DNA from 2 places in the Paenibacillus sp. FSL W8-0194 genome. Region 2 is predicted to be linked to the other one. Evidence: riboswitches for the same ligand, from Rfam matches in the RefSeq annotation. Region 2 holds a riboswitch; the other holds the start of a gene.
What was found. A riboswitch is a leader RNA that binds a small molecule or an ion and turns the genes downstream of it on or off. The one in region 2 is predicted to bind S-adenosylmethionine.
Positions count from the first base shown of each region.

Region 1 (3,955 bases), 2.7 Mb from region 2:
CTCGGCCGGGGGTTGTTCCGGCTGGCCGCTGTGCAACGGGCAATTCATTCCGACGCTCACGGGAAGCGTGGCCATCGCGTTTGTTCACCGGTTAGCGGCATTGCTGCTGTTGATCGCCGTCGTGGTCATGGCTGTTTGCGCGTTTAAGCTGCACCGGAACAGCAGGGAGATTCGAACGCTCGGAGGCGCCGCCGCCGTATTGTGCCTTCTGCAGGTGTTCAGCGGCGCGGGCATCGTGTACACGCTGGGCAACCCCGAGGTTTACATTTTTGCGGCGCTGCTTCATAACCTGCTCATTTCCTCGTTGTTCGGCGTCCTGTGTTATTTGAGCGTACGGGTATGGCAGCTCGGCAAAGAGCCCGTCGAACAACTGAAGCCTGCATCAAATGTGTAAGTGCAAGGCATCATAAACATTTGCCTACAGCAAAGTCCGCGAGTTTCGTCTTCGAGGGCTTTGTTTGGTCTTATCAAGAATGGACGTTATCCGAAACTATACGCCGGGAGAGAAGCCCATGCTGCGAACACTGCTTGGAGAAATGCCGCGCCAGAACAAGGGACGGATTGGGGAAGCCATGGATGCGATGCACCGCACCATCGGGCTGCTTCAAAAGGAAATGGACAAAAACGACGACCCGAGCCATGATTTCCGGAAGCTGGACATATGGACGCGGGGGCTGGTTTCCTCATTGGACGAGCTGGAACAAAGCTTGTTTGCCGCCGCCTTTTTCCGCAAATCGGTCAAGGCCGGATACGTCGACGACATGAACGTTCAAGAGCAGACCGAATATGCAAGATACGCCTATTTTTATAAAAACGGCTTTATCCGCGTCTTTTCGGTTTTGGATAAGCTCGGCACGGTGCTGAATGAACTTTTTGACTTGAATACGGCCAAAGTGAAGGAGCATTACTCGTATTTCACCGTCCTCCGCAGGCTCCGGGAACTGGAGCGCAGTCCTGAACTGGAGGGCGAACTGAATTCCGTCAAAAACGAATACCGCGACGCGCTGAACGTGCTGCGCAAACGGAGGAACGCGGAGATTCATTACATGAACGCGGAGATGCAGGACGACCTGTGGCAGCGGCATCAGGGCCTGCATGCCAAAGTGGAGCTGGAGGACCTGGATCAGCATTTGGAGGATCTGCGGCAGGGGCTTGACATGGTCTGCAAATCGTTGATCGCGGTATACCGGTATGCAGGGAGACTGTGGTCCTAAAATCCAACAAATTTCCTTTTGACAAGAAGCGGAAAAGTGATTATACTGAATCACGTGAAAAAATAATATTGTTTGCATACATTTTTTCTTATCGAGAGAGGCGGAGGGACAGGCCCGATGAAGCCCGGCAACCGATTCGAGAAGCGGCCCCGCGAGGCCAAAGTCCCGAATGACATGGTGCTAATTCCTACAACTGCAGGCATGCGCTGCAGATTGGCAGATGAGAAGAGGAAGCGACTTCGAATAGAAGAGCCCTTTTTGATTCCGTCAAGAGGGCTTTTTATTTTGTCTACTTATGTCGAAGAGCGGCATTTCATTGATAGATAGGACGCAAGGCTTAAGCTTTAAGAAAGCAAGGAAGGAGAGCTTCGGATTGATTGAATTGAAACAAGTAACCAAAAGATACGGCAAAGGCACGAAGACGACGGAAGCTCTATCCGGCCTTAACCTTTCCATTAAAAAAGGAGAGATCTTCGGGGTCATCGGACATTCCGGCGCCGGCAAAAGCACGCTGATCCGCTGCATGAACCTGTTGGAGCGGCCGACGTCCGGCGAGGTATGGGTCGATGGCGTGGATTTGACCAAACTCGGCAAGCAGCAGCTGCAGACCAAGCGCAGGGAAATCGGCATGATTTTCCAGCATTTCAATCTGCTGAGCTCGGCGACCGTCTACGACAACATCGCGTTTCCGCTGCGGCTCGCCCATGTGGATAAAGCCAAAATCGCGAACAAAGTGAACGAACTCCTTCAGCTTGTCGGGCTGGAGGATCACCGCGACAAATATCCGGCGCAGCTGTCCGGCGGCCAGAAGCAAAGGGTCGGCATTGCCCGCGCGCTGGCCAGCGACCCGCAGGTGCTGCTGTGCGACGAAGCCACATCGGCTTTGGATCCGCAGACGACCGATTCCATACTCAAGCTGCTGCTTGACATCAACCAAAAATTCAACCTGACCATCGTCCTCATCACGCATGAGATGCATGTCATCCAAAGCATTTGCGACCGCGTCGCCGTCATTCATCAAGGCGGCATCGTGGAGGAGGGGGCCGTGGCCGAAGTGTTCCTGAAGCCGCAGCATCCGGTGACCCGCGAGTTTATCCTCGGCGAGGCGGGAGAATCCGCCCAGCTTGCGCTGCAGGCGCCGCATGACGGTTCGTCCAAGCTATGCAAGCTGACGTTCCTGGGGGAAAAAACATACGACTCGATTTTATCCCGGACGGCAAGGGAAACCGGCGTCGATTTCGCGATTTTGCAGGGGACGATTTCGAAGATCAAGGACATCCCTTACGGCCAGCTGATCGTTCGGCTGGAAGGCGAGTCCGGGCCGATCGAGGAAACGATCCGGAAGGTTCGGGACGAAGGTTTGGACGTGGAGGTGTATGACTGATGTTCGGTATTGATTTTTCGCTGCTGGATTGGAACGAAATCGGCGTAGCCAGCGCGGATACGCTGAAAATGCTCGTTTCCTCCGCGGTGTTTACGTTTATTCTCGGCCTGCCGCTTGGCGTGCTGCTGTACCAGACGTCGCGATCGAACACCGGCTGGGTGCGGATCGTCTACAACGTGCTGTCGGTCATCGTCAACATTTTGCGTTCCGTGCCGTTTATCATCCTGATCGTCGCTTTGATCCCGTTTACGACATGGATCGTGGGCGTATCCTATGGAGTGCTCGGGACGATTCCGCCGCTGGTGATCGCGGCCGCGCCGTTTTTTGCCAGACTGGTGGAGACCTCGCTGCGCGAGGTGGACCGGGGCGTGCTGGAAGCCGCGCAGTCGATGGGCGCTTCCACCTGGCAGATCATCATGAAGGTGCTGCTGCCGGAAGCCAGACCGGGCCTGCTTGCAGGCATTACGATCACGGTCGTCACGCTGGTATCCTATACGGCCATGTCCGGCATGGTCGGCGGCGGCGGGCTTGGAGACCTTGCGATCCGTTACGGTTATTACCGGTACGAGAAGGAAGTCATGATCATTTCCGTGCTGTTTATGATCGTTTTGGTGCAGGTGCTGCAGATGGCCGGGGACCGGCTCGTCAAGCATTTTACGCGCAAATGATAGAAGGGTAATTCCATCCGAACCTTCGGATGTCGGGAGAGCTTCGGCGCCTGCATGTGGTTTCCGCTACAAAGGAAAGACATGCGCCAAGTTCTCCAATCATAAATCTTATTAAGTCGATCAATTAAAGGGGGATTTAAAATGAAAAAAGGATTGTTTGCATTGCTCAGCCTCATTCTCGTGGTGGCGCTCGCCGCTTGCGGAAACAAAAACGCCGAGGAGAAACCGGCGGCAGGCGGGGAAAACAAAGGGACGGAAGCCAAAACCGTCACATTGACGGTGGGAGCTACGGCCGTACCTCATGCTGAAATTTTGAAACATATCCAACCTGCACTTGAAAAAGAAGGCGTAAAACTGGAAATCAAGGAATTTTCCGATTACGTGCAGCCTAACGTTCAAACGTTCCAAAAGCAGCTTGACGCAAACTTCTTCCAGCATAAACCGTATCTTGACGACGAAAACAAAACCCGCAACATGGATCTCGTCCCTGTCGTAGCCGTGCACGTGGAGCCGCTTGGCGCGTATTCCAAAAAGGTGAAATCCGCGGATGAAATCAAAGACGGCGCAGTCGTCGGCATTCCGAACGACAAAACGAACGGCGGCCGCGCGCTGAGCCTGCTGGCGAAAAACGGGCTGATCAAACTGAAACAAGACAACATGATTCAAGCCACCGTCAAAGACATCGTGGA
Region 1 covers NZ_CP150205.1:1,258,572-1,262,526, forward strand. The annotation lists gene MKY58_RS05345 (heme A synthase) at 1-394, shown strand, start outside; gene MKY58_RS05350 (Cthe_2314 family HEPN domain-containing protein) at 513-1,214, shown strand; SAM riboswitch class I at 1,300-1,441, shown strand; gene MKY58_RS05355 (methionine ABC transporter ATP-binding protein) at 1,588-2,598, shown strand; gene MKY58_RS05360 (methionine ABC transporter permease) at 2,598-3,266, shown strand; gene MKY58_RS05365 (MetQ/NlpA family ABC transporter substrate-binding protein) at 3,408-3,955, shown strand, end outside.
Region 1: another riboswitch for S-adenosylmethionine. It lies ahead of MKY58_RS05355 (methionine ABC transporter ATP-binding protein); the one in region 2 lies ahead of metA (homoserine O-succinyltransferase).

Region 2 (3,955 bases):
CGATGTCTGCGCCAAGTTCGATCGGGCGCTGGAAAAACGGCGTCAGCAGCGTATTGTCCACGATGGTCAGCAGTTCATGGCGTTTCGCCCAAGCAGCCACCTTCTCGATGTCCGTAATCATCATCAGCGGATTGGTCGGCGTTTCGATGAAGACCGCCTTCGTTTCCGGGCGTCTCGATTTTTCGAGCTCATCCAGATCATTCGTATCGATGTACGACGCGCTGACCCCGAATTTCGAAAGGATCCGCTCCAGCAGCCGGTACGTTCCGCCGTACAAATCAAGCGATACGATCAAATGATCGCCCTGCTTGAACAGGGAAAAAATCGTTTGAAGGGCAGCCATGCCCGAGCTACACGCAAAAGCGGCGTCTCCGGACTCCAGTTCAGCGGCAGCTTCTTCAAGAACTTTGCGCGTCGGGCTTTTCGTCCGTGCGTAATCGAATCCCGTGCTTTGGCCGAGCTTCGGATGGCGAAACGCCGTGGCCTGGTAAATCGGAAAGTTTACGGCTCCCGTGGCCGGATCCTCCTGCGAACCGATTTGCGCCAATCGGCTTTCGATGTTTAGTGCTTTTCTTTTCTCCATGTCGGTTTCCCCCATAATCTCCTCAAGTATGCAGCCTAGATCTGCGGCCAAACTTCGGCGACCTCGCCGATGTCGTAGGGCGTTTCTTGATATACATAGTAATTCAGCCAATTAGAGAATAATAAGTTTGCATGGGCGCGCCAGATCGCCGGCGGGGTTTGGCTCGGGTCGTCATTCGGGTAATAATGCTTCGGAATGTCCATCTCCATGCCCTTGGCGATATCCCGTTCGTACTCCCACTTCAAGGAATAGGCGTCGTATTCGGAATGACCCGTGACGAAAATCTGTCTGCCGTCTTTCGTTGCCACCAAATAGATGCCCGCTTCCTCGGATTCGGACAAAATTTCGAGTTCGTCGATGCCTTCGATGTCTTCGCGGCGGACCTCCGTATGGCGGGAATGCGGTACATAAAACACTTCGTCGAAACCGCGAAGAAGCTTTACGTTTTGCCGGTTGACCGTATGCGGGAACACGCCGAAGCATTTTTTGGCCAAATCCCACTTCGGCACCCCGAAATGATGATACAGGCCGGCCTGCGAGGCCCAACAGATATGCAGCGTAGAGGTGACGTTCGTTTTGGACCAATCCATGATTTCCTCGAGCTCATCCCAATAGAACACGTCTTCGAAATCCAAACGTTCCACCGGCGCGCCGGTAATGATCATCCCGTCGAAACGGCGGTGGCGCACTTCGTCGAACGTCTTGTAAAATGCCTCCAAGTGTTCCACGGACGTATTTTTCGACGTGTGCGACTGCGGATGCAGCAGCGTAATTTCCACCTGCAGCGGGGAGTTGCCCAGCAGGCGGAGCAGCTGCGTTTCGGTCGTCTCTTTGGTCGGCATGATGTTCAGGATGGCGATGCGAAGCGGCCGAATGTCCTGATGGTACGCTCTGCTCTCATCCATGACGAAAATATTTTCTCCGTTTAGAATTTCTTTGGCCGGCAGGGCATCCGGAATTTTAATCGGCATGATTCAACACTCCTTTTTGAAGGTGGCGAAAATCATACGGGGGAGCAAGGTGCATATAAAACAAAAATGACCTTCCTGCATAGAGAAAGGTCATGTTCGTTATATTTTACGCCTCTCTCATCTGTCAGAAACCGCTGCGCAAAGCAGCTTCACGTTCCTGCAAGAATTAGCACCGTGCGCATTCGCGCCGGTTGCCGGGTTTCATTGGGCTAGTCCCTCCACCTGCTCTTGATAAGATTTCGCTGTATTCAGTTTTATTTGATCTTGTTCCTTACTTTAAATCATAATCCCATCCTTCGTCAAGAAGCTTTCGGGCAAATGCCGCAAGAGGAGCCCACACGTTTTTCCAGCCTTTGTCATACGCTGTAACAGGACGGCGCCAGGCGCGATTTTTTTCTTGAAAGGTCCATGGCCCGGCGTTATACTAGACAAGTGTTTGAACCTAAAACAAGAGGTGACATGAGATGGAAGGCGACCCGAGCCCGAAGCTGAATGCAAATGAACACAACCGCATAGAACTGAAATCGGCTTGCCGGCGCAGGGAAGTTTTCGCTTTTGTCTACCGCGGATTCCTCTTTTAATTCCCCGAAAAAAACGACCGGCAACGCTGATTTCTTTCCTATGCCCTAAACAAGCGTTTCCTGAACATGCGCCGCATGTCGGGATAAAGGAGTGAGATCAGATGAAAATCCGGTTGGTAAACGAGGGCGTTTTCAGCCCGATCGATGACATCCAAACCACGCTGACTGCCCCGCCTGCAGGATTCTATTGGATCGATGCGGACGTGGAAGATCTGGCGCTTTTGCAGCCTTTATTTTCCCTTCACGATCTGGCGGTGGAAGACTGCTTGAGCGAAGAGGAACAGCGCCCCAAACTCGAAATTTACGAAAACCATTATTTTATCGTCGTGAATTCCATCCGTTTCGATGACGAGGAAATTTTCCTGCGTGCGCTGAACGTCTTTTTGGGCCGCCATTTTATTATCACGGTGACCAAGCAAAAAATTCACGAGCTGCGCTCCCTGAAGCCGATTTTATGGGAGCAGGAAGTCAGCACCCCCGACCGCTTTTTGTATTTGCTGATCGACCTTGTCGTTGACAACTACTTCACCGTAGGCGACCGGATCGAAGCCAAAATCGAAAAGCTGGAAGAAGATATCCTGATGCACACGAAAAAATCGCACCTGAACGAAATCATCGGTTTGCGAAGCGAAATCCTGTGGCTGAAAAAGGTGCTGGGACCGCAAAAAGAACTGATCAATACGCTCAATAAACGGGATCTTCGGTTGATCGACGATCAGCTGCAAAAATATTTTAGCGATATTTATGAAAATGCCGTCAAAATTTCTGAAACCTTCGATACGTTCCGCGATCTGATGGGCAACCTTCGCGAAGCCTACCAGTCCAGCATCGCCAACCGCGCGAATGAAATCATGCGCGTGTTTACCGCCATCACGACCATATTCATGCCGCTCACGGTCATTACCGGAATCTATGGCATGAACTTCGACAACATGCCCGAAACGCATACGGCTTACGGATATTTTGTCGTGATCGGAATCATGGCCGTGCTCGCCGTCAGCATGCTGCTGATTTTCCGCAAGAAGGACTGGATCTGAAAGACGGTCGATTTAGAATAAGGACGAAGATTGGCTTAAGCTGCATTCCACGTGCACGTAAAGCATCTTCGTCCTTTTTGCTTCTTAAGCGGCATGGATAAGAAGCAGTGATCCGTGTTCATTCGCGGTACGGCCCGTCATCCCGGCATTGTCACCGCGCTCCGTGCCCCACACGTCCTTCTTCCGTTTATCGCCGCACCAAACGCCCGGAGCCCGCGACCTGCAGGTTATCCCGCATGCCGGCGGCTGCCCGTTTCCTTCCGGAACCGGATCCGGATCAAACGCAGGCGTTCATACCGGAGCTCCATCAGCGGTCCCGCCGCTGCTTCCTGACCGTATACGCGGTGCATGACCGGCTTCAGCAGCGTGTCCCCCAGCTCCTCGAAAGCCTTCCATACCTCTTCCTGCTCCGCTTCCGGCATTTCCTGCAGTTCCCCGGCGATCAGGCTTTCGGCGTCGTAACCTTCTTTCTCCAGCTGTTCCAGCGCTTCCACCAGCTCCCGTCTCGTCAAGCCGGTTTCCTGCTCCATTGCCTCAAGCCTTTTGCCGTTTTGGATGCCTTGGAGCAGCATTTGCTTGGTCCGGTATCGATCGAGATCCTGCTTATATTTCAGCTCCTTCTGCTTGTATACCCAAGCCTCGTAGGTCGCCTCGTCCAGCTCGTCCTGCACCCAATCCAGCGGGAAGCCGTGGCTGCGTTCACGCCCTGCTGTTATTTCCAGCAGCTCCGCGCCGTATTCCGCCGCCTTGTTGTCCCCGACGCCGGGCAGCTGCAGCAGCTCG
Region 2 covers NZ_CP150205.1:4,567,361-4,571,315, forward strand. The annotation lists gene MKY58_RS20775 (aminotransferase class I/II-fold pyridoxal phosphate-dependent enzyme) at 1-583, opposite strand, end outside; gene metA (homoserine O-succinyltransferase) at 619-1,554, opposite strand; SAM riboswitch class I at 1,669-1,792, opposite strand; gene corA (magnesium/cobalt transporter CorA) at 2,237-3,172, shown strand; gene MKY58_RS20790 (HRDC domain-containing protein) at 3,400-3,955, opposite strand, start outside.